One region of the Pasteurella dagmatis genome, then DNA from elsewhere that is predicted to be linked to it. Evidence: riboswitches for the same ligand, from Rfam matches in the RefSeq annotation. Region 1 holds a riboswitch; the other holds the start of a gene.
What was found. Region 1 has a riboswitch for thiamine pyrophosphate ahead of thiB (thiamine ABC transporter substrate binding subunit). Riboswitches for the same ligand answer to the same signal wherever they lie in the genome.
Positions count from the first base shown of each region.

Region 1 (15,106 bases):
GTGATGCAACTTTAAATAAGACTTTCCCAATTTTTGAAAATGAGGAAATTGAAGCAAAACTTAATCAAGAATGTGGTAATAATCACGTGCTTAAAGAGCAATATTATGATTATCTGTTACATAGCCAATTCAGAACTAGCATCATTACTCATCTTGAAAATAAAGAAAAATGTAATATTTCTCGTGACATCAAAGTAAAAGATTTAGACAGCCTTTATATCCGTGCCAGAGTTCAAGATGATAACCCTCCAGAATTAATCAGTTTTTTATCACGCTTTTATCCCAAAATGGTTAATGTAAAAGCATTTATTGATAATTATGTTGAAGGTGATAAAAATGCGGGCTATGCGGCTATTTTAACCCAAATTTATAATCAAAAATTAGAGTTTTATGCACGTGATATTCCAGTGATAGAAACAGAAAAATTGAAGTTAAAACCTGTATATGCAAAATATTTTGCTTATCATTTGGAAACTGCAAAACCAGTAGTCAGTTTGTCTAACTTTGTTGGGAATATTCTCAGCTTATCTAAGCACGAATTAGAAACTATCTTACAATGTGATGGGACAAAAACAGATCAAGAACTTGTTGATTTTGTGATGGGAAGAATCAATGATGGAGAATGGCAAGTTGTCACAGAAAATGAAAATTCTAACGTTGAAGCCCTCACTGTTGTAGAACGATTTATTAAAGACATCCGCTATTTTATTGAATCTCACTTAATGAATGAATAATAAACAATTAAGCAAGTAAGAAGACGCATATTGCGTCTTCTTTTTTAGTTGAGATTTGTTTATTTAAACAATTGTTGCCAAATGTGCAGGATAAAAGCACGTTCTTTTTGAAACTCATCAGAGCTAGTTTGAGGAGGCAAACCTAACAAATCAAGATGATGAATTTTATTACGTAAGTCCACATAACATTGTTTTAGTTGCTCACAAACTAACTGGGAAATCACCGCACTTTCTGCCATTACATCAAAAATTCGTACATTATCAGACCAAACGGAAAGCGCTGGATTTTTGGGGGCATTAGCAAGTACCAAATATTGTGCAATAAATTCGATATCAGTGATTCCACCACGATCAGTTTTAATATTAAAACGCTCAGGATTGTTTTGTGCTAAATGCGAATGCATTTTTTCACGCATCGCTACTACATCGTTTTTTAACGCTGTAATATCACGTGGGGCACACAGGACTGTCTGTCTAATTTCATCAAATTGTTGGCGTAATTCGGGCGAGCCATAAACTGCACGGCTTCTTACTAACGCTTGTTTTTCCCACATCCATGCCTCTTGTAATTGATAATCTTTGAAGGCTGAAATTGTGCTACAAAGTAAGCCAGATTCACCAGATGGACGCAGTCTCATATCCACTTCATACAAAACTCCCGCAAAAGTATTCACGCTAAAAATACTCACGATTTTTTGTGCTAAACGTAGATAAAATTGGTTGCTATCTAGGCTACGTTTACCGCCGACAGTCTGGCTATTTTGAGTGGATTGATAGAGGAAAACCAAGTCCAAGTCTGATTTATAACCAAGTTCAATGCCACCTAATTTACCATAACCGATCACTAAAAAGCCCTTTTCATTTTCTGTCAAATGCTCAGGTTTACCAAAGCGAGCCGTCACTTGTTGCCACGCTAAATTCACTACCGCATCAATAATGGCTTCAGCTAAAAAGGTCAGATGATCGCTGACTTTCATTACTGGTAATGCACCAAGAATATCAGCAGATGCGACTCGTAATAACGTGGCATGTTTAAATTGTCGTAGACCGTCAATAATTTGTTCTTCATCATCGGGAGGCAAGCGTAATAAATATTGTTTGAGTTCATCGGAATATTCAGTATAAGGCGGTGGATTTAGCAACGCTTTGCGATCTAATAATTCATCTAATAAAATTGGATGACGAGCGACTTGTTCCGCGATTAATTTAGATTTTGCACATAATTCAATTAATTGTTTTAATGCCTGTGGATGTTCCACCAATAATTCTAAATAAGTGGTGCGAGTCAGAATTTTTTCCACGATATTCAACATTCTTGGCAACAGAAGGTGGTAATCCTGATGTTGGAAAATATGTTGCAAAAGGGATGGTAATAATTGATTTAATACTTCTCGTCCACGAGAGCCAATAGGGCGGCGGCAAAGTTCCATTCGAAATTGATTCAGTTTATCAATGATTTCCTCAAAATGTGCTTTTGCAATGTTATTTTCTTCCAACATTATCGTAAGCTCGCTATTTTCTAAGTCAGGATCGAGAAAATCGACCCAGTGATTATCTTCGTTATTTTTTTCGCTTTCCTTTTCATCACCAATTAAATTATTAAAAACTGACCGCACTTTTTGTTGGTGCTGTTGTAACACCGTATAAAAGCTAGCCCAATCTTGAATAGGGTATTCAACTCTTTTTGCTTGTTTTTTTGTATCCCATTGGGTAAATAATTGCGTAGCTTGTACTAAACGCCAACGATCTAGTTCGTTATCAGGCAATACTTGAGTTTGTTGATCGTGAATAGCTTGCAGAATATTTTCAGTACGGCGTAAAAATAAATAGGCGTGTAGTAAATCTTGCTGTTGCTGTTCTGAAATAAAGTCAAGTGCGGTAATTTCTGGCAGAATTTTTAGAAGTTCATGTTGTTGTAAGCGAATCTCTCGTCCACCTCGGATCAGTTGGAAAACTTGAACAATAAATTCAATTTCACGAATCCCTCCCGCACCTAATTTGATGTTATCAACTAAGCCGCGACGGCGCACTTCACGCTCAATTTTGCTTTTCATTTCACGTAAAGATTGAATGACACTGAAGTCAATATAGCGACGATAAACAAAAGGGCGTAGAAGTTGCTGTAAGATTCTGACATTTGGATCTTTCGGATTTATGCCTAAAATACGCCCTTTGATCATCGCATAGCGTTCCCAGTCGCGTCCTTGTTCTTGGTAATATTGTTCCAATGCATTAAAACTCAATGCAAGCGAACCACTTTCCCCAAAAGGGCGTAAACGCATATCGGTACGGTAAACAAAACCATCGGCAGTATATTGATCCAACGCATTGATTAGGCGTTGTCCTAACCGGGTAAAAAATTTATTGTTATCAACGCTACGTCTCGCCCCAATGGTTTCACCATTGCTAGGATAGGTGAAAATTAAATCAATATCAGAAGAAAAATTAAGTTCAAATCCACCCAGTTTACCCATTCCGAGAATATACAGTTGCTGTGGTTGACCTTCTTCATCAACTGGTGTGCCCATTTCAAGACAAGCTTGTTGATAGAGCCAATCTCTTGCCCCAATAATCAAGCTTTCCGCCAATTGTGATAAGCGAATAAAAACCTCTTCTACTGTGCCTAAATTTAAACTTTGGCAAAAACTGAGTTTTGCCATTTCACGATAGCGAAATTGGCGTAATACTTTATAAAGCTGTTCTTCTGAATCTGTGGAAATGAGCAGTTTGTTTAAGCGTTCAGCGTAGTTAGTACAGTCAGAGAAAGTTAGTGCCTTCTGCCAGCATTGATGTAAAAAGTGCGGTTGTTTTTTTAAAGTGTCTACAAAAAAATCTGACAAACTAATCGCAATATAAAGTTGCCCGATTACGGTTTGAGGATCATTTTTCTGTTGCTCAATTTGCTGAAAAATAGGCTGGTTATATTGTTCTGGAAAATGCTGAATTAATAGCTCGGCAAGTTGGTTAAGCTGATTATCGAATTGGGTAAGGGCGAATTGCATAAACTATCCTATGATTAAAGATTGAAACTCAATCATCATAAGCCAAGTATTTCAATGGCTAACTGCTTGACTTTAGCATGAAATTTCTATTTTTAACATTATAGAAAATAAATCTTGTCCTTTTTCTACGAAATATTATAGACTTATTTGCCTAGTCGGGGTGCTTGCAAGGAGCTGAGATAATACCCGTGAACCTGAAGCAGTTAATACTGACGTAGGAAACTAATAGTCATTATTACTGTGTACTTTTTTGATGAAATCACAAGAGAGGACACAATGTCTAAATTAAAAACTTCTTTATTTTTAACCGCACTTTCCACTTTCTCCATCTCTGTATTTGCGCAAAACCAAGCGTTGAATGTTTATACTTATGATTCATTTACATCTGATTGGGGGGCAGGTCCAAAAGTGAAGGCCTCATTTGAAAAAGCACACCCACAGTGTCAAGTGAATTTCACAGCTTTCGGTGATTCAGGCACAATGTTCAACCGTTTACGCTTAGAAGGTAAAAAAACAAAAGCGGATGTGGTTGTTGGTCTTGATAATTATGCATTAGAAGAAGCTGAAAAGAGCGGCTTATTTACAAAAAATAATGTGGATTTAGCACAACTTTCACTCCCAATTGAATGGAAAAATCAAACATTCCTACCTTATGATTTCGGACAATTTGCTTTTATTTACGACAAAACGAAAGTACAAAATCCACCAAAAAGTTTAAAAGAATTAGTTGAACGCCAAGATTTGAAGGTGATTTATCAAGATCCACGCACCAGTAGCGTTGGACGTGGTTTATTAATTTGGATGAACAGCGTATATCCGCAAAATGAAGTAGAAAATGCATGGAAATCGTTAGCGAAACACACTGTTACTGTGGGTAAAGGTTGGTCTGATACTTACGGCGCATTCTTAAAAGGCGAAGCTGATTTAGTGGTAAGTTACAGCACATCACCATTGTATCATTTAGTGTTTGAGCAAAAAGATCAATATGTAGCGACAGAATTGTCAGAAGGCGGCGTATTACAAGTTGAAACTGCGGCGAAAGTGATTGATCGCAACAATGCTTGTGCAGATCATTTCTTAAGCTTTTTAGTGCAATCAGAAGCACAACAACATTTGGTGACAAGCAATGTGATGTTACCAGTTATTCACAGCAAAATTGAACCGCACTTTGATGCATTAAAAGAAAAACAGTTGAAAGCAAAGGTGCTAGATACCAGCAAAGTGACAGCAGAACAGCTTAAAAACTGGATTGCAGTATGGCAGGCAACATTAACAAAGTAATTTTGTAATAATGCCAATGCGTTTTTTCCATCAGACTTTCCGCCCATCGCATTATGTGGGCGGAATTTTTGTGATTGCCTTTTTGTTGCTATTTTGTGGTAGTGCTTTATTTTCGCTTTTTTCTGCACAAGGGGATTATGGCTGGCAACAACTGCTCAGAGATCAGTATTTGCATCACGTTTTAAGATTTAGCTTGTGGCAAGCGTTTTTATCTGCGTTATTATCGATTTTCTTTGGCTTTCTTGTGGCTCGCGCTTTTTTCTATCAAGATTTCAAAGGTAAGCGATTTATTCTTCAATTATTCTCTCTAACCTTTGTTTTACCGTCTTTAGTGGCAATTTTTGGTTTGCTAGGTGTGTATGGTGGTTCGGGTTGGTTAGCAAAACTCGCTGCATTTTGGGGGAGTGATTGGGCACCCAATATTTATGGTTTAACAGGTATTTTAATTGCTCATCTTTTCTTTAATATTCCACTGGCTTGCAAAATGTTTTTGCAAAGTTTGCAGAGCATTCCTGTTCAACAACGCCAGCTTGCTGCACAGCTCAATTTACGTGGTTGGCAATTTATCCGCTTGATTGAATTGCCTTATTTACGCCAGCAAGTTTTTTCCGTTTTCACTTTAATTTTTATGCTTTGTTTTACAAGTTTTGCAATCGTGTTAACGTTAGGCGGTGGCCCGAAATATACCACGTTAGAAGTGGCTATTTATCAAGCGATTTTATTTGAATTTGATTTACCCAAAGCTGCATTATTTGCATTGTTACAGTTTGTGATTTGCTTTTTGTTATTTACGTTAAGTAGCTTGTGGGGCAAAGCTCCCGCTACAGTGGCACATAACAAAAATTATTGGCAAGATAGACAGTCAAGAGCGGTACAAATTTGGCAAATTTTTTTGATCATCGTGGTAAGTTTATTTGTGTTGTTGCCTCTATTTAATACTTTAATTTCTGCCTTTTTTTCTGGCAAGTTTTTAAAGTTATGGGCAAGTGGGCAACTTTGGCGAGCACTGAGTTTCTCGTTGATGATTGCACCAACATCAGCATTATTGTCGGTGTTGATGTCTGTGGCGTTATTGTTATTAGCAAGACGATTAGCTTGGTTGCACTATTCTCTGTTATCGCAAAGTATTATCAGTGTTGGTACGATGATTTTAGCCATCCCTACCTTAGTGCTAGCTATTGGTTTGTTTATGTTATTGCGTGAAATCGATTTTTCAACATTACACCTTTTTGCGGTTGTGCTATGCTGTAACGCTCTAATGGCTATGCCTTTTGTGTTACGTATTTTAGCAGTGCCAATGCATAACAATATGGTTTATTATGAAAAATTATGTGAGTCTTTGAATATTCAAGGTTGGCAGCGTTTTAGCTTAATTGAATGGCACCAACTACGGGCACCGATGCAATATGCTTTTGCATTGGCTTTCGCATTATCGCTCGGTGATTTTACTGCGATTGCTTTATTTGGTAACCAAGATTTTACGTCATTACCTCATTTGCTGTATCAACAGCTTGGACATTATCGTAGCCAAGAAGCGTCAGTTACCGCATTTATTTTATTGATATTATGCATATTGATCTTTGTGGTGATTGAGCGACAAAAGGAAGAAGGAAATGATTAAATTAGAGCAGGTTCACTTTCAATATAAAAGTGCGGATTTCTTGTTTGATTTGTCTGTTCCAACACAACAAAAAGTCGCAATTGTAGGTGCAAGTGGTTCGGGGAAAAGTACTTTATTGAATTTATTGGCTGGATTCGAATTTGCCGTACAAGGTAAAATTTGGTTAAACAATGAAAACCATACCCAAACTTTGCCACATCAACGCCCCATCTCAATGTTATTTCAAGAAAATAATTTATTTACTCATTTAACCGTAGCGCAAAATATCGCTTTAGGATTAAAACCTAGCTTAAAATTGACCGCACTTGAAACTCAGCAAGTAGAGCAAGTCGCAAATGCGGTTGGTTTAGGTAAGTTATTATCACAATCACCGAAAAATTTATCTGGCGGACAGAAACAGCGTGTCGCATTGGCACGTTGTTTATTACGTGATAAACCGATTTTATTATTAGATGAACCTTTTTCTGCGCTCGATTCTGAATTGCGTGCTGAAATGTTAAATTTACTTTTAACGTTATGTGATGACAAAAAATTGACTTTGTTGATGGTGACACATCAGTTAACTGAAGTAAAAGATAAAATGGATCGTATTATTCAAATTGAGAATGGTAGGATCAGTAATTTATCTCTTTGAAATTCACAGTTTTAATGGAAAATAGACCGCACTTTTGTGGTATAAAAACGGAAAACAATTATGACAATAGCAACATCTTTTCAAGTAAAAACCCTAACCCCTCATCCTTCTTTGGAATATTGGTCTGTTTGTAAAGTAGAAGCATTATTTGAAACGCCATTTTTGGATTTAGTGTATCGTGCAGCACAAATACATCGTGAAAACTTTAATCCAAAAGCAATTCAATTATCGACTTTAATGTCGATCAAAACGGGCGGTTGCCCTGAAGATTGTGGCTATTGCCCACAGTCTGCACGCTATCAAACAGGTGTACAAAATCAGCAATTATTAGAAATTGATGAGATTGTCGAAAAAGCGAAAATTGCGAAAGCACGTGGCGCAGGGCGTTTTTGTATGGGGGCTGCTTGGCGTGGTCCAAAACCAAAAGATGTGGCGAAAATTACTGAAATTATCAAAGCAGTAAAAGCCCTTGGCTTGGAAACTTGCGGAACTTTTGGTTTATTACAAGACGGCATGGCGGAAGATTTAAAAGCCGCAGGTTTAGACTACTACAACCACAACTTAGATACTGCACCAGAACATTATCACAATGTGATTGGTACTCGCCAGTTTGATGATCGCATCAACACCTTAGGCAAAGTGCGTAAAGCGGGATTAAAAGTATGCTGTGGTGGGATCGTGGGGATGAATGAAACTCGTAAAGAGCGTGCTGGTTTAATCGCAAGCCTTGCGAATTTAGATCCGCAACCAGAATCTGTGCCAATTAACCAATTAGTGAAAGTGGAAGGCACACCATTAGCAGACGCGGCAGAATTAGATTGGACAGAATTTGTGCGCACGATTGCAGTGGCTCGTATTACAATGCCAAAAAGTTATGTGCGCTTATCAGCAGGCCGTCAAGGAATGTCTGAAGAAATGCAAGCGATGTGTTTTATGGCGGGGGCTAACTCCATTTTCTATGGTGATAAGTTATTAGTTACTGGTAATCCAGAAGAAGATGGTGACCAATTATTAATGGCGAAATTAGATTTAGAGCCAGAAACAGAAGAAAATCGTTATTGTTCAGCAGATTAATATTATTTAAAGTGCGGTCTAAAAATAATGATTTTTAGGTAGAATTCAATCTCCCTCTTTCATTCGTTAAATAAAATGAAAGGGGGAGATTTTTTTATATTTCGAGAAAAATGTCTAGTGAATTATAAGTGATAGGATCAGTTCATTTTTAGAGCAAAGATATAAAGTCGACTGTTTGAAATACATACAATTGACTATATAATGATAATTATTATCATTATTGTTTTAATAAATGTATGGATAATTTAATTATGCAAATTAAACCTCTTTATATCGCACAATTTGTGAGCTTAACTATTACTGGAATGGCTTTTGCTGAAGGCAATAAAACCATTGAATTAGCCCCAATTGTGGTGTCATCTTACACCTCGGATAGCACTTATACCACACCAACTCAGTCTACTGTTAGAAAAGAGCAGCTAAAACGAACAGGCGCACAAAACATTGAAGACATTGTGAAGTACGAGCCGGGCGTAGATGTTGACTCTGACAATATGCGTATGGGACACAATGGCTACAATATTCGCGGTATTCGTCATCAACGCATTCAAATGAACATTGATGGTATTCCATTAACAGAACCTTTTGAAGATGCAGGCCCTCGTGTAGGGCGTAATATTTCCAGTAAATTGGGTGTTGATGTTGTTGAACCAGAAACTTTGCGCCAAGTCGACATTGATAAATCAGGGAATTCTGCGCTTTATGGCAATGGTGCGTTAGGTGGTAGTGTCAATATGATGACTTACAACCCGAGCGATTTTGTTCACGCAGATAAACCGTTTTATGCCGGATTAAAATATGGTTATCGCAGCACTTACAGTGCACATACCAAAATAGCAACTTTAGCTGTGCATTCGCAATTTGTGGAAGGCTTATTAATGCTGACTCAGCGTGATAGCAAAGAGTTTGATAATTTTGCTGAAAATGATGAAAACGGTGATGACAAAACAGTTTCCAATGATCAAAAAACGAAAGGAAACAACATTCTAGCGAAATTGAATTTTAGTCAAGATGCAAATCGTCTTGAATTAACCTTTGAACGCTATGAGCGAAAAATAAATACCCAACGTGATGAGTTTTTAAAAACGATTTCACGTCCATTAATGCAACGAAATCCAAACCAACCACCCGCTATTCGAACTGATAAAGTTACTACAGCGACATCATTAGATAAATTTACTCGTGAGCGTGCGGGATTTGTTTATCGTTATTTACCAGAAAGTGATTGGTTAGATGAAATTAATTTCCAAGGCTATTCACAACGTTTGAAAATTAATGATACGACTTATCAATATTCTGAAAGTTCGGCAACCAATGGTAATAAATTAAACGAAACAACACAAAATAATAACCGATTAACGCATCGTATTTACGGACTTAAATCTGAGTTAAAAACCCATTTCGAGACAGGTTCAGTTAAGCACCGATTATCTAATAGCCTTGAGTTTAGACGAGATGAGTTAGATCGTTTACGTGGTGATGATTATCAACGTCAAAGTAAAAATTCATTGGCGGAAGATAACCAATTCCGTTTATTCCCAAAAACGATCACCAAAAATTATAGTTTAGGTTTGCAAGATCAAATGACCTTTGTAAATGATATGGCATTAAATTTAGCGTTACGTTATCAGTATGAAGAACGCAGATTCAAATCTAGTCATTTAGACACAACGCCAACCCAAGATAAAGCTGCGGTAAATAAAAAATTAACGTATAGCACCTTATCCCCAAGTGTGCGTTTGCATATCCCGATTTCTGATGAATTGGCGTTGTTAGCAGGCTATGCTTATGCGAAGAAACTACCAAACCCACAATACATTGGTGTAGGTGCGGAAATGAATATGGGACCAATGGGAAAATATAAAATTAATCCAAATCCAAACTTGAAACCAGAAGAGGCGAATAGTTTTGATCTTGGTTTGCTTTATGTATCGGACACCTTCAAAGCTCGTTTAAATACTTATTATAACCAATACAAAAATTTCTTAAGTCCAGAGCAAGTATTACCACCTTGTCGAGGTTGTTTGCGTGAAGTGTATTATGGCAATAAAGGTAAAGTAAAAACCTATGGTGCAGAATTATTTACTGCGTGGCAATTTGCGGATAACTGGACATTAACCAATGCAGTTGCGTGGATGAAAGGCTATGTATTGAATCCGAAGAAACCATTAGCAACGGCACATCCGTTGAATGGTGTTGTTGGCATTGAATATGAACGAGATACTTGGGGCTTTAGCACAAAATTCCGTTGGTCAGATAAAAAACGTAATCCTGGCACTTATATGGATAAGAACGTTGAATATTCTTACTTCAAAGCACCGGGCTATGGTGTTTGGGATCTCACCGTTTATTACCAACCTGTGAAAAACGTTGAAATTCGTGCTGGGGTATTCAACCTATTTAATAAGAAATATTGGACCTTTGGTGATGTAGTCGAAATTCCAGATAACAAAACCATCGATCGTTATACCCAACCGGGACGCAATTATACGATTAACGTGGAATTAAAATTCTAAAGAAGTCCTCATAAGTGCGGTGAATTATTGCAAACTTTTCGCAAAATTGACCGCACTTTTTTAGTTTACAAAAGGAATAGAAATAATGAATAAACAATTAGTTAAAACATTTTGGTTGTTGTTATTATCTTTCGTGACAGGAGTTGCTATGGCACAGGGGGAATTTAAAAGTTTTGAATATCAAGGCGAAGATGGCCAAAAACGACCTTATATTTTGTATGTGCCTAAAAACCTTGAACAAGGCAAAAAGCACCCTTTAGTTGTGTATTTGCACGGTGCAGTTTCAGCCACTACATTACGTATTAATCCATTAGAGTCTGCACAGAAATCGCCCTTGGTAAAATTGGCGGACGAAGGCGGATATTATGTGTTATTCCCTTATGGACAAAAGGGCGCAACTTGGTTTGAACCAAATGGGATCAAAATGGTGTTGGCTGAAATCGATAAGATTAAACAAGAAGTTGCGGTTAATGAAGATAAGATCTTTTTAAGTGGCTTCTCTGATGGTGGTTCTGGCACATTATATTTTGCTACGACACAATCTTCGCCATTTGCTGGATTTATTTCCCTCAATGGGTCATTAAGTGTCGCGGCGACAATCGGTAAATCCCCCGTTTATTTAGAAAACTTAAATCATAAGCCGTTATACATCGTGAATACACAATCCGATATGCTTTATCCTGTGCGATTAATGCAACCTACAATCGAAAAAATAAAAGAATATCATTCAGAGGTGGTATTTCGTAGCCCTGAAGGCAATCACGAAATGAGTTATTTTCCAACTATTGCGGCAGAGGTGAAGGCCTTTATCGATAATCATCAACGTCAGCCGATTACAAAAATATCGTTTGAAAGTGCGGATGATTTTTCGAATAAATTTGCGTGGTTAAAGATCACTAAACTTAATCCTGCAGAAACGGCTAAAGAATGGCATACACCATACGAGCTTAAAATGGTTAATGATAAAGCCTCTTTTGGGATGATTTTAGATGCTAGCTATACAGGAAAAGGAATGAAAGTTTCTTCTTTTAATAAAAAAGGCAGTGCGGCAGAAAAAATGGGTGTGCAAGCAGGCGATATTATTTTGAAAATGGAAGATACAGAGTTAGATCATCGTTATGCTGCCTTTAATTATCTCTCAACAAAGAAAGCGGGGGATAAAACCACACTAACTGTGGAGAGAAATAGCCAAATTTTTACGCTATCAGGTCAATTTCCTGAAGGATATGAATATCAAGTCTTTGCTAAACAGCCAATTTCAGGTAAGGTAAGGGCTGAAGTAAATGAGAATCGTTTACTTATAGAAACTTCTCGTGTTTCAGAATTAGAAATTGATTTTTCGCTATTGCCATTTAAAGCAGATTCGATGATTGAGCTAGAGTTAAATGGAAAAATTCAACAGGTAAAACCTGAAAATATGCAAACTTTTACTATTCAATAGGACGTTATTATGAAAAAACTGCTTACACTTTTATTATTAGCCGTTCAACCTTTTGCTTATGCACAACGTATTGTGACTTTAACGCCAGATACGGCTGACATTGTAGTTGCATTAGAAAGTACAGACCAAATTGTAGGTCGTGATCAAACGGCAATGAATCCAGCGGTAGAAAAAGTACCAGTGATTGGTATTCACCGTAAATTAGCGGTTGAGCCAATTTTAGAAACTAAACCTGATTTAGTGTTAGGTTCTTATATGGCAATGCCAGCAACGATTTTTGATAACTTAAACCAACTTGGTGTAAAAACAGTTAACGTCTTACCACAAGATAATATTGAAGCTTTTGGTAAAGCGATTCGCGAAGTGGGCAAGCTGATTTCTAAAGTAGAGCAAGCGGATAAATTAGCAAGTGCTTGGGAAACTGGCATTAAGCCGTTACCAAACACTGGTAAACGTTATTTATTAACTTATGATGGCCGTGTTGTGGCAGGTAAAAATACCGCAGCAGATGAATTGATTCGTCGAGCTGGTGGTGTGAATGCTGCAGTTGATGTAGAAGGAATCAAACCTCTTAACCGCGAAGCGTGGTTAGCTGCGAAACCCGATGTAATTATTGTTGCAGAGCATCAAAAAGAAGTTATCGGTGGAGTTGAGAAATTGCTTGAGCGTCCTGAAATTGCAAATAGCCCCGCGGCTAAATCTGGTCATATTTATTTTTGGTCTGCAAATGACTATTTACGTTATGGTTTAAACACACCAGAAGTATTAAAACGTTTACATAATCTAGCAAAATAAGCCATTCGTGAAGCAGATGTAGTGATTCAAATGAAAAAACTTTCTTTGTTTTTTGCTTTTATTGGAACTGCTTTTCTAATTTGGTTTTCTATTGGTGTCGGGTTTGGTGGCTGGCAGTCGCCAAACTCACTTGATCCTATCGTTTTTGATATTCGTCTACCTCGTATTATCAATGCATTAGTCGTTGGTGCCGCATTGGCTGCTGCGGGAGCAGGGCTCCAAGCACTTTTTGAAAATCCTTTAGCAGATCCAAGTTTAATTGGAACTTCAGGTGGTGCTGCCTTGGGTGTTATCTGTGTTTTAGCTTTTGGCTCAGCTGGTATTGGTGTGCCTCTTGCCGCTTTTTTAGGTGCATTAGTAGTATGCTTATTGATTTTATTCGCTCATCATTTATTTGGTGGCGGTACGCTCGGCTTGCTAATTATGGGCTTTATTCTCAGTGCATTTTGTTCTGCAGTAGTAGGATTAATTTTATTTTTATCTGATGATCTTGTTTTACGTAGTGCGACTATTTGGCTTGCTGGCAGTTTATCTGAAGCAGGTTTTACACCAATTTATTATCCTTTTATGATTATGCTCATTGGTTTGGCTTGGCTAGCCATTTTAGGTCGTCAGCTTGACTCTTTAATGCTTGGGGAAGATACTGCTTTTAGTATGGGTATTTCAGTCTCGAAAGTTCGTTTACAAACTGTTATTGCGGCTGCATTATTAACAGGTGCTGCAGTTTCTTTATCGGGAATTATTGGTTTTCTCGGAATGATGATTCCCAATATTTTAACTACAGTAATTGGGGGGCATCGTCGCAAGCTAATTTTACTGTCTGCTTGGGTTGGGGCTACCTTTTTATTATCAGTTGATAGTGCCTCGCGTTTAATTACCTATCCAATTGATTTACCTGTAGGGATTGTCATTGCATTGTTAGGTGGTCCTTTCTTCTTTTGGATTTTTATCCAAGCGACTCGCCGTAGAGCATAATTAGGAGGTTATTGGTGTCATCACTTTTTGAGTTAGAACCTCTTACTATCCAAGCTAACGAGCGTATTATTTTACAAACAGAACATTTACATATTCCAAAAGGAAAACACACGGCAATTATTGGACCAAATGGTGCAGGCAAATCTACTTTGTTGAAAGCCTTTTTAGGCTATTTTAATGCACAAGTTAAGATGAATGGCGAGCCCGTACAGGAGCAAATTCGCACAGGAAAACTTGCATTGGTGGCACAAAACGGGCGTTATGGAATGCCTCTTTCTGTTGAAGAATATGTGAAATTAGGGCAATTTAACCCCGCACTTTTTTCTACAAAAAAAGTGGATCACGAAAATCTAGATTTATTACTTGAATATTTCGAGCTGATCCATTTACGTCATAAACGTGTGAATATGCTTTCAGGTGGTGAGCAACAACGAGCTAATATTGTACGTGCGTTAATGCAAAATTCACCAGTGATATTATTAGATGAGCCTTGTAACCACTTAGATATTCGTCATCAGCAAAGTTTGATGCATTTTTTAAAACAAAATAAATCCAAGTTTAATGCGGTGATGGTATTACACGATCTTGATTTAGCAGCAGGTTATGCAGATCATATTGTGTTAATGGATAAGGGAAAAATCATTGCGCAAGGTGATGTGGAAGACGTAATGCAAAGCGAGCGTTTAAGTGCGGTCTATCGTTGGCAAATTTTACAGAAAAAAGATGAAAGTGGTATTTTCTTCCGCGTGTAATCTTCTTTTTCGTGTTAAAAATAAAGCACACAGTCAGTGATTGTGTGCTTTTTTATGTTTAGGTAAAACTAGGTTATTATTGCTTTTTCATTGCATCAGCAATTAATTCAGCTTCTGGTCCCAAAATCACTTGTAATGCGTTGTCGCCTAATTTGACATTACCTTTTGAGCCTAATACTTTTAATTTTTCTTCATCTATTTTATTGCGATCAACTAGCACTAAGCGTAAACGAGTGATGCAAGCATCAATGGTTTGCAAGTTTTCTTTACCGCCTAAGGCA
Region 1 is NZ_LT906448.1:495,207-510,312, forward strand. It holds gene CKV78_RS02380 (class I SAM-dependent methyltransferase) at 1-734, shown strand, start outside; gene glnE (bifunctional [glutamate--ammonia ligase]-adenylyl-L-tyrosine phosphorylase/[glutamate--ammonia-ligase] adenylyltransferase) at 794-3,736, opposite strand; TPP riboswitch at 3,883-3,974, shown strand; gene thiB (thiamine ABC transporter substrate binding subunit) at 4,013-5,017, shown strand; gene thiP (thiamine/thiamine pyrophosphate ABC transporter permease ThiP) at 5,028-6,638, shown strand; gene thiQ (thiamine ABC transporter ATP-binding protein) at 6,631-7,272, shown strand; gene bioB (biotin synthase BioB) at 7,333-8,346, shown strand; gene CKV78_RS02410 (TonB-dependent hemoglobin/transferrin/lactoferrin family receptor) at 8,598-10,862, shown strand; gene CKV78_RS02415 (PDZ domain-containing protein) at 10,948-12,303, shown strand; gene CKV78_RS02420 (heme/hemin ABC transporter substrate-binding protein) at 12,313-13,098, shown strand; gene CKV78_RS02425 (FecCD family ABC transporter permease) at 13,129-14,073, shown strand; gene CKV78_RS02430 (ABC transporter ATP-binding protein) at 14,088-14,825, shown strand; gene nagE (N-acetylglucosamine-specific PTS transporter subunit IIBC) at 14,902-15,106, opposite strand, start outside.

Region 2 (15,106 bases), 1.1 Mb from region 1:
TGCGAAAGATGTGAATTCGATGAATCGTGATTTACGTGCGGGTATTGCGGGAGCAACGGCGATTGCCAACTTACCACAAGCTTTAAGACAAGGGCAATCAATGGGCTCGATTGCAGTGGGTTCATATCGTGGACAATCTTCTGTAGCCGTAGGGTTAAGCCGAGTATCTGATAATGGCAATATTAGCTTTAAAGCTTCAGGTAGTGCAGATACACAGGGTCATATCAACATCGGTGCTGGTGTAGGTTGGGCTTGGTAAGTTTAATAGTAGAAAAGAAAAATGGCTGAGTGATCTCAGCCATTTTTTATCTGTTTTAGTTAGATGATAAATTACGCCCTTTGGTTTCAGGGGTAAAATATAAGGCAATGACTGAAACAAGCGACATCGCCGCTAAGTAAGCTCCTACGCTAATCAGACCGTAGTTTGCATTGAGTTTGACAGAGAAAATTGTAAATACACTTCCACCTACAATCCCTGCCACAGTGTAAGATAGTGCTGCACCAGAATAACGCACTTCAGTTGGAAATAATTCGGGTAGCATCACAGCCATTGGTCCGAAAGTCAAACCTTGAACAATAAAGCCTAATGCCAAGAATAAGAAAATACTGGTTGGCGTCCCGTCGCCTAAAAAGAGCGGTAACATTAAGCCAAAAATTGCGGTGGCTAGTGTTGACCAAAGTAACAAGTTTTTGCGACCAAATTTTTCTGCGTAGATACCAGATAAAGCAATGGAAATTGCGAAAATCACAGATGTGATCAACAAGTAAGAGGTAAACATATTCGCTGGTAATCCAAGCCCAAGTGCGTGACCTGCTTCGGATACAGTTGGGGCATTTTTCACATAAAGTTGAGCAAACGCCACTAATATGTAAAACAGCACATAGCCTGAGCTAGCGATTAACACGCCTAAGGTAAAAGGACGCAAATGAGTACTGAGTAAGGATTTTACTGGCACAGTTTGTTTTCTGCCTTGTTCTGTCGCCTCTAAGAATACTTGGCTTTCTTCGAGCTTAGCTCGCATATACAGCCCAATAACAACTAACACAATGGAAGATAAAAACGGAATTCGCCAAGCCCATTCTAACATTGCTTGTTGTCCCCAAATTGCACCCACTAAGAAAAATGCGCCGTTAGCAAGCAACAGGCCGATAGGTGCGCCAAGTTGAGGGAAAATACCAAACCAAGAGCGTTTGTCTGTTGGTGCATTTTCTACCGCAACTAATGCAGCCCCTGCCCATTCGCCACCTAATCCAATGCCTTGTCCCACACGACACAAGCAAAGCAAAATGGTCGCCCAAATACCAATATCAGAATAGGTTGGGAGTAAACCAATCAAAATGGTTGAGAAGCCCATTAACAATAAAGAGGCAACTAACATTTTTTTACGCCCAACTTTATCGCCAAAATGTCCAAATAATACTGCACCTACCGGACGTGCGAAAAAGGTCAGTGCAAGAGTAGAAAGTGCGGCAAGATCATTCGACATTGCATCTTCGCTGTTAAAAAATTGGTGGTTAAAAATTAACACCGCGGCCATTGCATAAATATAATTATCAAAATATTCGATTGCAGTGCCGACCATCGTCGCAACAGCAACTTTACGCGGATTATTACGCATTCCCTAGCAACTCCTGAACTGTTTTTGTGATGTTATTTGATTGTGCGATAGCGGAAATGACAGCTACGCCATTAGCACCACGTTGACGTAGCTCTCCTGCACTTTGAGCAGTGACACCACCAATTGCCACGATTGGCTTATCGATCCCATTCTGGCGAATCGTAGAAATGAATTCGACACCTACAACAGGTTTTGGATCTTCTTTTGATTGGGTTGGGAAAATGGGACCCGTGCCGAAATAATCAATAAGCGGGTTAGCTTGTGCGGCAAGCCCTTGATTAAGGGTATTGACGGAGGTGCCAATAAAACATTTGCTATGACAAAGTGCGGCAACATCGGCGACTGCCATATCTGTTTGCCCAACGTGAATACCGTCAGCCCCAATTTCAATCGCCAGTTGCACGTCATCATTCACCACAAAAGGCACATTGTATTGACGACAAAGATCGCGACATTTCATCGCAAGTTCTTTCACTTTTACTGGATCTTGTAAGGACTTTTTACCTTTTTCGCGGAATTGATAACAGGTGATCCCCGCTTTTAATGCCTGTTCTAAAATCCTCAATAGATTTTCAGCAGGATCTCCCCCTGTATTCGGGCAGTCTTGTGTGCCTGCGATAAAATACAGTCGCATTGCTTGTTCAATTTTGTTCATATACATCCTTTCAAAACGTTGTGTTTTTTGACCGCACTTTTGTGCAAATTCGATTTATTTTTCCACTTTGGAATAGGCCCAATGGTTTGTCGGTCCGTGTCCGTGACCAATGTTTAATGGATCACTAATCGCTGCGGTAATAAACGCCTTTGCGGTTTTTACTGCATCAACAATAGAATTACCTTTCGCTAATTCAGCCGCTAGACAAGCTGAGAAGGTACAGCCTGTACCGTGAGTATGTTTCGTCGGGAAACGTGGGCTGTCTAAGAAAAAGGTTTCGGTTGGGGTGAAAATCCAGTCACGACAAACGCTGCTTTGTGAATCTTCAGTGTGACCGCCTTTAATCACGATATTTTTTGCGCCCATTTGCTGTAATAAGGTTGCCGCCTCAAGTGCGGTCTTATCATCCACAATTTTAATGCCTGTTAAGGCTTCTGCCTCAGGTAGGTTTGGTGTAATCACTTCTGCCATTGGCACTAAATGCTGTTTCAACGCATTCACTGCATTTTGTTGTAATAACGGTGCCCCACCTTTTGCAATCATTACGGGGTCTAATACCATTTTGCCAAACTGGTATTTTTTCAGTGCATTCGCCACACATTCGATAATTTCTGCCGTGCCTAACATTCCGATTTTAAATGCCGAAATGTGGAAATCGTCCGCAATAGCTTTCAGCTGTGCTTCAATCGTCGTTAATGGAACCGGGTGAATATCAAACACACCCAACGTGTTTTGTGCAGTAATGGCGGTAATCGCCGAAGTACCAAACACACCACGCATTTGGAAGGTTTTTAAGTCCGCTTGGATACCCGCACCGCCACCGCTATCAGAGCCTGCGATGGTTAAGGCTTGTGCAATATTACTCATAAGATACTCTCGCTAATTGTGAAATTTGTTCTGGGGAAATACTGGCTAATTGATCTAATAAGCCCACATAAAATTGTCCGTGTTGTGTATCGCTTAATTGTTTAGCAGCTAACTCGCCAGCTAAGGCATAAGTCGTACAACCTTCAACCATGGCATCAAAATATTCTTCAGGTTTCGCTACTGCTAAAAACGCACCACAAACTGCACTTAATAAGCAACCTGATGCCGTAATCTTCGGGAATAGTGGTGTGCCGTTGTGAATTTGTACATGGCGTTTGCCATCACTTAAATAGTCCGTTTCACCGCTGATCATCACTACACAGTGATATTTTTCAGCAACAATGCGAGCAATTTCTGCGACATTAGCATTGCCGTTGCCTGCATCCACACCTTTCGCTTTCCAGTCCACATCTGCAATTGTGGCTAACTCGCCGGCATTGCCACGAATTGTGGCAAATTTCACTTCTTTTAATAACGTAGCGACAGTTTGTTTACGGAAACGGGTTGCTCCCACTCCCACGGGATCCAACACAACTGGAATACCCACTTGGTTTGCTGTTTTACCCGCTAACACCATTGCAGCGACTTCTTTCCCCATTAAGGTGCCGATATTAATCACCAATGCATTGCTAATACGTGGCACTTCCTCCATTTCTTCAATCGCAGCAGACATTAACGGCGAAGCCCCAATCGCAAGCAATCCATTGGCAGAGAAGTTTGCAGCCACCACATTGGTAATGTTGTGGATGAGAGGGTTTTGAGATTTGATTTTTTGTAGGTATTTTGGTTTTAACATATTGGTTGTACTTTTGTTTTGTGATGTTTTAGTTTTATCAGTTTAGTTCTATCGGGTTTCGCACGATGTGCGACCTACTTTTTCTTTGCTTGTGCAAAGCAAAGGTAGGCAAAAAGAAAACAGACCCGACTAAGTTGCTTTTCCTCATTTCAAAGCCATTTTCTTAACGGAAAATAAGTTGTCTTCACTTCGCTACGCAACCTTATTTTCCTAAAAATGCCTTTTCCATTCGGGCAACTTACACGGGGCCTCGTTTTATCGAGTTTTTTAATTAAAAGTGCGATGACTTTTAACCGAATTTAAATTGTTCTTTAAAATCAGATTTATTTTCTTTTATTCCCTTATTTTTCGCCGTAGCGGTTGCGTTTACTTTTGAGAACAACTTTCCTTGTTTGAGCTTGCGAAGCAAGTGAGTTTGGAAAGTTAGTTCCAAAAGTTAGCAATAAGCGAAGGGAAAAGAAAAATCAGGGTCGCCTTTCTTTGCTTACTTTCTTTGGCGAAGCAAAGAAAGTAAGAAGCTATTTCACTTCTACCGCATAATCACTCAACGGTTTAACCACTTTCGTTAAGCCATTTTCTTTCAAAAATTCCGCCATTCTTTCATAGCGGTGGCTGTCTAACGCTCTTGGACGTAAGGCTAAACGAGGTAGAGTATCTTTCCACGCTAAACGGTTGAGGTCGTTATCTAATTCTTTTGGTTTGTACGCCACGAATGATTTCCACGCATCGTCAGGGTGGTTCATAGTGTAAATGGTAGCTTGCTCAAGTGCGGTTAAAAATTTGCTAATTTTTTCTTTTGTCATTGATGTTTTGTTTGCCACTAAAATTAACTCATCATATACCGGCACCCCGTTTTCCTCCGGATAGAACGCGCGACCTGGTTGTTTTTCTAATTGCATTTGGTTTAATTCAAAGTTACGGAAACCGCCGACCACAGCGTCCACTTGACCGCTAATCACAGACGGGGAAAGTGACCAGTTGACGTTCACCATTTCCACATCTTTGCTAGTCAAACCTGCGGACTTCAACATGGCTTTTAACAATGAGTCTTCAAAGCCACTCACTGAATAACCAATTTTTTTGCCTTTTAAATCGGCTAGGGTTTTGATGTCACTTTTTTCTAACACAATCAACGTATTTAATGGCGTTGCTACTAAGGTGCCAACACGAGTGAGCGGTAAATCTTCTGCCACTTGGATTTGTAACTGTGGTTGGTAATCAACGGCTAAATCCGCTTTACCTGCCGCCACTAATTTTGGCGGTAGAGAAGGATCGGCAGGCTCAACAATTTCAACCTCTAAGCCATGTTGTTCAAAATAACCTTTTTGTTGTGCCACGATAATGGCTGCGTGATCTGGGTTTACAAACCAATCGAGCAATAAAGTTAATTTTTCTTTGGCAGATACAGAAAGGCTCACGCCCATTGCGAGCGCAACTGTAAGCGTATTTTTCACGATGTTTTGCATGTATTTGTCTCCTTTTTTCTTGTTAGCTTAAATCTAATCCCATTTGCCAAAATGCAGATTCCATACGGGTTGCGGTATTAAAAATCTGTTGTAATTTAGCAAGTTGTGTATCGGTTAAACCTGCACATAACGCATCTAATGCTTCAATTGCATTTTGTGCAGCAGTTTGAAATTCCTCACCTGAATAAGCATCAATCCATGCCTGATACGGGTTGTTTTCGGGGCTTACACCACTTTCTACGATGTGTTTTGCAATCACTGCATAACCAATAGCGCAAGGGGCGATAGCAGTATAAAGCTCAGCTAGACCGCCAGTCATTCCAGCGTCTAACACATAACGTGTGTAAGCCACACAAGCGGCAGATTCTTCAGTGCTGAATAACGTTTTTTCATCAATTCCCCAGTTTCCACAGAATTGAATATGTAATTGAATTTCGTGCAACAATGCACCGATTGCCTCGTGAGCCGTTTTCATTTGGGCAAAATTTTCGGCTTTATAAATACCCAATGACAGTGCACGGTTGTATTGAAACAGGAATAAATAATCTTGCTTTAGATAATGTTGGAAACAGGCTTTCGGCAACGTGCCATTTGCCAGTTGTTGAACAAAGGTGTGATGCACATACTCTTGCCAATATTGCCCTGCATTGTTGATAAGTTGTTGTGTTGTTGACATCGTTGTATTCCTTTTTGATTTTGTTTATTCCTTTTCTTTGTTTCGCCAAAGAAAAGGAACCTAATTCACTAATGATGAAAGTGCGGTTGTTTTTTCAAAAATTGTTAAGCTATTCTTTTGACTGATTATTTTAAAAACCTCACCCAAGGTAGCCATTTGTTCAGTAAATAATCCACGTTGAAATACAAACACAAGCTGATAATCATTAAAACGAATAACGCCGCAAACATTAAATCCACTTGCATTCTAGCGTTAGCGTGGAGCATTAAATAGCCGAGTCCCTGTGATGAACCAACCCACTCGCCGACAATCGCCCCGATAGGTGCTACGGATACTGCAATGCGTAAGCCTGATGCAAAAGAGGGCAATGCAGCGGGTAATCTCACTTTAAATAACATCGGAAGCAGTGATATTTGCATGGTTTTTGCCAGCTCTAACCATTGGTTTGGTGTGTTGCGTAAGCCGTCATAACAAGCAGCGGTAACAGGGAAATAAATAATCAGCACCGTCATTACGATTTTGGAAGCTAACCCATAGCCAAACCACAGCACCAATAACGGTGCGATCGCAAAAACAGGAATGGCTTGCGAAATGACTAATAACGGTAATAAAAATGCGGATAAATGGCGCGATAAACTCAAAAGTAGAGCGGAAATCAGCCCTAATGTGACGCCTAAAAATAGCCCTAGCCCAATTTCTAATAAGGTCACTTGTGCGTGTTCCCACAATAAATCGTAGCGGCTAGCAAGTTGGTCGAAAACTTCGGTAGGTGGTGGCAACATATAGCGTGGAACATCAAAAAAACTGACCGCACTTTGCCATAATCCAAGCAATAATAATGAAAGTAGCGTGACTTTAAGGAGCGTTTTGATTTGCATTATTCCGCCCCTTTCATTAACTGAGTAAGTAAATGCTGCTGCAATTGCCACAAATCATCTTGCACTAATTCACGAGGAGCCGTGCCAGTGGGGGCGATTTTCTCTGAAAGCGTCGCGGGATAATTTTGTAACACATAGATTTCATCACTTAATCGAATCGCCTCTTGCGGATCATGGGTGATTAATAAAACGGTCTTGTGTTTTAGCAACTCACAAGCGAGATTTTGCAATTGCAAACGGGTGACGGCGTCCAATGCCGAAAAAGGTTCATCCATTAAAACAATTTCTGCGTCTTGCATTAATGTACGGGCAAGGGCGACACGCTGTCTTTGTCCACCAGATAAATGATAACAAGCCTTGTGTTGGTGCATATCCATTTTGACCGCAGCTAACAACTGCTGTGCTTGGGTTTGTGTTTCTAACGTTTTTGAATGGGTTAGATGTTGAGCCAATTGAACGTTATCAATGACAGACAACCAAGGATATAACGCATCTTGTTGTGCCATATAGCTGATTTTTTCATTATGCGGAAAACAAATCTCCCCTTGCGCTTTCGCCTCATTCTCAAGCCCTGCAATAGCGCGCAACAATGTGGATTTTCCCACACCAGAAGCACCCAAAATACTTGTCCACTTTCCTTTAGGTAAAGCAAAATCAAACCCTAAGAACAAAGGTTCTTGGTTATAGGTCAATGTGAGTGAACGAATTTCAACTGCATTCATTGTATTAACAATAAATTAATTAGCGTTGAAATAGGAATAAGCGAGATAAGGAAGTTGAAAAAATCAAAGAAAATGAAAGTGTTCGCATAATTAGTTTCCTACGTCAGTATTAGCTGTATCAGGTTCACGGGTATCATCTCAGCTTTACGTTTTACCAACGTAAGGCACCCCGACTAAAGTGCGATAAGACTACCTTACTCTACTAAAAAGAGAAGATATTTGTTAAAGAAATGTGATCTTTGTCACGTTATTAATTTATATTGCGGCTATTTGTTGTCTATTTTTTCTTCAATTTTAACCACTTGCAAGCGTTCTACTTCTACATCATTGTGTAACAGTTCGACGTTTGGCATGACTTTGTTGGCTTTGGCGGAGAGGTCTTTGAAACGTTCAACTTTGCCGACTAAGCCTTGTTGACCAACTAGAGCCGTCACGGTGTTGTTATAGTGCGAACTTACAGTGGAAAGTGTGTTACCGAGCTTGCTAAGACGCTCCGCAACGACGCAAATTTGATTGTAAATTTCTCCAGCACGAGCACTGATTTCTTTTGCTTCTGCATTGCCACGTTCGATACGCCATAAGTTTGCCACTGTGCGTAAAATTGGCATTAAAGTGGTGTGCGACACTAGAATCACATTTTTCTCATAGCCATAATTAAATAGGCTTGGATCCATTTTCATGGCTTCGATATAGGCAGGCTCAACGGCAATAAACATCAGCACAAAATTCGGGCTACGCATTCCAATCAAGTTGCTGTAATCTTTGCGCGACAGATCATCTATGTGATTTTTAATCGCTTTGATATGTTCACGTAGTTTGCTCTGACGCAGTATTTCATCATCAGAATTGACCGCACTTTCATAGGCTACCAACGACATTTTGCTGTCGATAATCAAATGTTTGTTATCTGGTAAATTCAAGATGAAATCAGGGTAATTGTGTTTGCCTTCGCTGTCTTTAAAATGCGCTTGTGCTTCGTAATGTTCGCCTTCAATCAAGCCCGCTAATTGTAACGCACGTTCTAATTGCACCTCACCCCAATTACCTAAGGTTTTCTTTTCACCTTTTAGCGCAGACGCCAGATTATCCGCTTGTTGAGACATATTTAAGCCAATATCCAACACTTTTTTGATTTCCGCTTCTAAACCCGCATTGCCTTTTACTGACTCAGAATGAATTTCATTCACTCGTTTTTGAAAACCCTCAATTTGCTCACGAAATGGCTTGAGCAAACTGTCCAATGCGGTTTGATTGCTTTGGCTAAAGCTACGGCTTTTTTCTTCTAAAATACGGTTGGCGAGATTTTGAAATTCTGTGCTTAGTTGTTGCTTACTTTGCTCAATATTTTGTTGTTGCTCGGCAAAGTTTTTTTCTTTTTCCGCTAGTGTGGTTTTTAGCTCAGTAAATTCTTGTGAAAGTACGGTCAATTTTTCCACTAATTCACGATTCTCTTGCTCTTTGCGATAGAAATTGCTTTGGCTATGTTCAAGTTGTTTTTCTAAACTTTCCGCTTGCGCAGAAGCAATGCCAAAGCGTTCTTTAAGTGCGGTGATTTTTTCTGAAATTTCATTATGACGAGCTTGTTCTTCATCAAGTTCTTTTTGCAAATACCCTAACTTTTCATCACGTTCAATCAAACGCACTTGTAACCCTTCCGCATTAGTTTGATATTTCACCACTGCTTGTTCAAGTTGGCTTTTGGTTTGTTGCAATGCTTCAAATTTGCTTAATAATTGATTGAAATCTTCGATGGTTTTATTGAGATCTTGTTGCAATTCTTGGCTGTCACGTTTACGACGCGCGCTGATAAACAATAAAATGACACAACAAAAAGTCAGAGCACCAATAATCAGCAGGGATTGTGAGGCGGTCAGTTCAAATAGCATAAAGTCTTTCCATAAGTTTAACGAAGGATTAAAGTATAAAGGAAAGTGGCGGATTTATCCTAACAGGTTATAATCTTTTTTATTTATCAGGTTGGCTTATGTCTCATTCCCAATTTTACCTTGCCTCAAGTAGCCCACGTCGTGCACAGATTTTGCAAAATCTCGGCTTTAAATTTGACGTGTTTTGCTGCGATATTGATGAAACGCCGCTAGCGAATGAAAAGGGCGCGGATTATGTATTGCGTATGGCGATTGAGAAAAATCACGCAGCACGCCAAAAGTGGCAACAGGAAAAACTTGCGAAAAATGTACCGCACTTGCCCTTTCTTTCTGCGGATACCTCAGTGATTTTAGATGATAACATTTTAGGCAAGCCAGAAAATGAAACTGATGCAGCACAGATGTTGCGTGCGTTGTCAGGCAGAGCACATCAGGTGATTACGGCGATTTGTGTTGCGAATGATCAGCAAATGAAAACAGCAGTGCAAATCAGCAAAGTACATTTTAAAACCTTAACGGAAAATGAGATTCAAGGCTATATCGCAACAGGCGAACCGATGGATAAAGCAGGTGCTTATGGGATTCAGCAATTAGGCGGTGCGTTTATTGAGCATATTGAGGGCAGTTTTACGGGTGTAATGGGGTTGCCTGTGTTTGAAAGCGTGGCATTATTGAAGACGTTTGGGGTAGAATTGTTTTAATTTAACTGAGGAACACCAATGAGCGAACGCCTTTTTCAACATACAAAACAAGAAGAACATTGCCCCGTTTGCAACGCTTTATTGCAGGTCAAACAGGGTAAAAAAGGCTTGTTTTTAGGTTGTAGCGCGTACCCTGCTTGTGATTATTTAAGACCTTTACAATCACATTCTGAAAGCAAAATTCTGAAAGTGTTAGAACAGCAATGTCCAGAATGCCAGTATCCGTTAGTATTAAAACAAGGACATTTTGGTATGTTCATTGGCTGCAGCAATTACCCAGAATGTCATTTTGTAGTTCACGATGAACCAGAGGAGCAGGCGCAAGAAACGGTTCCTTGTCCTGAATGCCAAAAAGGCGAATTGGTGGCACGTCGTGGGCGTCAAGGCAAAGTGTTTTATGGTTGTAATCGCTATCCTCAATGTAAATTTACGTTACCTAGTAAGCCGTATTTAGTGGCTTGTCCTGCGTGTGAAAGCCCAGTTTGTACATTGAAAAAAGAAACGGAAACTCACCGCACTTTTCAATGTGCGAATAAAAGTTGTCGCTATATTTTTGACTCGGAAATTTAATTTTAATGAATATTGAACAAATCGTTGCACAACTTAAACAAAATGACGTTGTGGCTTATCCCACAGAAGCTGTATTTGGTTTAGGTTGTAACCCAAATAGCGAAAGTGCGGTGCAAAAATTATTAGTTCTGAAACAACGTCCAATTGAGAAAGGGCTGATTTTGGTTGCACCTCATTTAGACTTTTTATTGCCCTTTATTGAGACCGCAAATTTTGATGAGCAACACTGGCAACGCTTGCAGACACAATATGATCGCCCAATCACTTGGGTCGTGCCCGCAAAAAGTAGTACGCCAAAATTTTTAACTGGACAATTCGACAGCATTGCGGTGCGTTTATGTCAGCACGATGCGGTGAAGCAACTCTGTGAGCAAGCGGGCTTTGCGTTAACTTCAACTAGTGCCAATCTCACCACTTTGCCACCTTGCCGTAGCGCACAAGAAGTGCGAGCGCAATTTGGTGAGGATTTTCCTGTGTTAGATTTACCCGTTGGCAGTGCGACGAATCCGTCTGAGATCCGCGATCTTTTTACTCATCAACTTTTTAGGCAAGGTTAAACTATGGATACATATGCGGTGTGGGGCAACCCAATTGCACAAAGCAAGTCACCACAAATTCACAAAATTTTTGCTGAGCAAACTCAACAGCAAATAGAATATGTGGCAATGCTCGGCGATGAACAAGATTTTGAACAGCAGTTGCGTGTCTTTTTTGATAAAGGAGCGCAAGGCTGCAATATCACTGCCCCCTTTAAGGAGCGAGCTTTTCAGTTAGCAGATATTCACAGCGAACGTTGTTTGACAGCTGAAGCTTGTAACACTTTGAAAAAGTTAGATGACGGACGTTTATATGCTGATAATACAGATGGTGCGGGCTTAGTCAGTGATTTACAACGTTTAGGTTGGCTCAAACCTGAGCAAACACTTCTGATTTTAGGCGCAGGTGGGGCAACAAAAGGTGTGTTACTGCCCCTATTACAAGCTAAACAACATATTGTGTTAGCGAACCGCACATTAAGTAAGGCAGAAGATTTAGCACAAAAATTTGCCCAATATGGCAAGATCGAGGCTGTTGAATTGGTCGATATTCCATTGCAAAAATTTGATTTAATCATTAATGCGACGTCCTCGGGCTTACACGGACAGACCGTCAACGTCAATCCAGAAATTTTGCAAAAAGCCACCGCACTTTACGATATGCAATACGCCAAGGATATCGACACGCCATTTATTGCACTTTGTAAGCGGTTAGGTAAGCAAAACATCAGCGATGGCTTTGGTATGCTTGTTGCGCAAGCTGCACACTCTTTTGAATTGTGGCGAGGAGTGATGCCAGAGTTTGAATTGTTGCTAGATAGAAAGCTAGTTTAACTTTATTACTTATCTGATGATTATTGATTACTTTGCTAGCTGTTAAAATGATAAATTTTCTATTTCTCTGATTATTACTTAATAATTTATAATAAAAGCTAAATTGCGTAACACATGCTCTCGTTTTTTGTTGCTGCCAGCGCACATTAGTATAGCGCATTAGAAATGATTTACCCCTCCTCGACATCCGAAATCTGACACCGAAAGAAGAACTGTATATCCAGTACGGACTTCGGGTGCTCATCCTCACTTCTGCTGTAAAAAAAGCGGGTCTAGTCTCAAAAATCGAAGAAATTAACGCTTTGCACGACTGAAAACCTGAGTTGGACTGTGAGATTATTTATAGCGTCGTTTTAATCGAATCAATCCTTCACTCATGAACAAGAGCATGGAGATCATTAAACAAATAAAGAGTGGAATAGTTTCACTATCCAGTTGCTCACCAATTAAAAATGATACAAATAGCATCATAATCGGTTCAGCATAGCCTAATAAGCCGAGTACGTTAATAGGCAGTAAGCTACTGGCAACAATATAAGTATTGAGTGCAACACCACTGATTAAACCAAGTAAAACCAGTAACCATAAAATGTTTGGGTTGACTTGTTGTACTGCGTTAAGATCGACTTGTAAAGCGAAATAGATACAAACTGGCAATAATAAGCTCATTTCGATACAAAAACCTGCAAGATCGTTAATTTTGAGTATTTTACGCGTAGCAAAATAAGTGCTGTAGCCGAAACTGACTAAAAGAGCCTCCCACGAAAGCCCACCCTTTAAAATAATATTGGAAAACACACCAATAGCCGCAATGACGACAGCAAAAAATTTAATCCTTGAAATATGTTCTTTGAAAATAATGCGTCCAGTTAAGACCATGACTAAAGGTAAAAGTAAGTAACCAAAAGACACGCTTAGCGCACTGCCGTTATTAGGTGCCCATAGAAATAACCAGATTTGAATCCCCATCATCGCCGAGTTAAATAAAAAGCCTAAAATTAACAGAGGTTGCGGTTTAATACGTTCAAAATAATGTAGAAGTGCTTGTTTTTGTTTAAATAAAAACACAGCAGCAATGACGAAAGGTAGAGTGAAAATAATACGAAACCCAAATATATCCTCACCACCGAGAGGCTGAAGAAGCGTTGAGAAATAATAGAGATAGCCAAATAGCACTGAGGCTGACAGTGAAAGCAGAATGCCTTTTACCATTTTATTGCTCCAATAAGGTATCAACTTTTCTAGATAGAGGGAATTTAGAGCCTACCTTATTTTTAAAATAAATTCATTATTTCTTTGTATTCTTAAATTTTTTGATTAAAATCTTTTTTTTTATTAAAAAATAAGTGGGATGACTATGTCAATCAAATTTAATAAATTAGGTCTATTATGGCTATTTCCTATGCTTTCTTTAGCAAATTCGGCCTCATTAGATGAAATCAGTGTATTAGATACAGTAATAAATAATAAGGCTAATCTAAGTGGCTTATCGTCTAATGTCGTACTATCAAAAGAAAAATTGTCACAAACAAGTTCGGATACTTTAGGTGATGCATTACGAAATGTAACGGGCGTGCAAAATAATTATTTCGGTCCAAATTCTGGACGTCCAATTATTCGTGGTTTATCAGGACAGCGTGTTCAAATCATGCAAAATGATATTCCATTACAAGATATGGCGGCTGTTTCTGGTAACCTTGCTACCTCGGCTAATCTTGCTTCTGTAAAAGAGATCCAGATTATCAAAAGTGGTGTCGCCTCTGTATTATATGGGGGCAAAAGTATTGGCGGAGCAGTGAATTTAAATAATGATTCGATTCCATATACTATAGCAGAGAAACCTTTTAGTGGAGAAATTGAATGGCAACAAGGGTTTAATGCACTAAATACTTATAAGGTACAATTAAAAGGGAATAATAAATCACATGTTGCTTGGTATTTTGATGCATCATTAAGTGAAATCTCTTCTCGTAAAATCCCGAGTCGAAGTAAAGATGGTATTTGTTATGACTATGACTATTTGAAAACAAATACAGAATTACGCCGCCAGTGTCAGGTGGATATTGAAAAAACTGCTTCAATCAACCCTAAGTATTTTAAATATATTAGTCAGTTTTATTTAGATCATTATAAAGATCCTGATTATGGACTATCTGAAGGTGACAAATATACTAATATGTCGGGTGGTGGAAATAAACCAAATCCAGAATATGTGCAAGGTAGCCCCTATTACGCTGAAAAATTTGGCCCACTCACAGAATATGTGCCTAATCTCGATGGGCGTATTCCAAACTCACAGTTGAGAACTAAGCAAATCACATTGGGAACAAGTTATATCTATGATAAAGGTTATATTGGGGCCGCATTATCTCATTTTAATACTCGTTATGGTGTACCCGGTTTTGCATATTTAACTAGCCGTACACCAACAAAACGTACCTATTTGCCTATTTCTGTGACGAATGAAACGAATAGATTGAATGTGAAAGGAATACGCTTATCTTCTTCTAAGTTAATAGCTAAAGCAGAGTTACACTTAAATTTTCAGAAAAGCCATGATAAAGAATGGTTAGGTATACATTTATCTAATGGTTTGAAATCTTATAGTGATTATTACCGTTTGAGTTTTGATCACCAACCGCTCTTTAATCATCATTTAGTTGGTTCTTTTGGTACGGAATGGAATAAACAAAAAGTGATGTCAAGTGGAAAAGACAGCTATTTACCAAATGTGAATACAGATACTAAAGGTTTATTCGTTCTTGAGAAAATAGAATGGTCCCCTTTTGTGATTGAAATTGGGCAACGTTGGGATAAAGTGAAGTATGTGGTAGATACGACAAATCGTATTACATCTGGTGGTAAAGGCGGTGCTTATTCCAAAAGTAGAGCCTTTCTTG
Region 2 is NZ_LT906448.1:1,722,070-1,737,175, reverse strand. It holds gene CKV78_RS07910 (YadA-like family protein) at 1-259, shown strand, start outside; gene CKV78_RS07905 (MFS transporter) at 315-1,619, opposite strand; gene thiE (thiamine phosphate synthase) at 1,612-2,274, opposite strand; gene thiD (bifunctional hydroxymethylpyrimidine kinase/phosphomethylpyrimidine kinase) at 2,329-3,141, opposite strand; gene thiM (hydroxyethylthiazole kinase) at 3,134-3,937, opposite strand; gene CKV78_RS07885 (ABC transporter substrate-binding protein) at 4,456-5,403, opposite strand; gene tenA (thiaminase II) at 5,426-6,079, opposite strand; gene CKV78_RS07875 (ABC transporter permease) at 6,205-6,957, opposite strand; gene CKV78_RS07870 (ABC transporter ATP-binding protein) at 6,957-7,679, opposite strand; TPP riboswitch at 7,758-7,861, opposite strand; gene rmuC (DNA recombination protein RmuC) at 7,946-9,565, opposite strand; gene CKV78_RS07860 (Maf family protein) at 9,664-10,266, shown strand; gene CKV78_RS07855 (DNA topoisomerase family protein) at 10,285-10,836, shown strand; gene CKV78_RS07850 (Sua5/YciO/YrdC/YwlC family protein) at 10,842-11,393, shown strand; gene aroE (shikimate dehydrogenase) at 11,397-12,206, shown strand; gene rarD (EamA family transporter RarD) at 12,543-13,418, opposite strand; gene CKV78_RS07835 (TonB-dependent receptor) at 13,564-15,106, shown strand, end outside.
Region 2: linked by a shared signal. The riboswitch ahead of CKV78_RS07870 (ABC transporter ATP-binding protein) and the one ahead of thiB (thiamine ABC transporter substrate binding subunit) in region 1 are both predicted to bind thiamine pyrophosphate.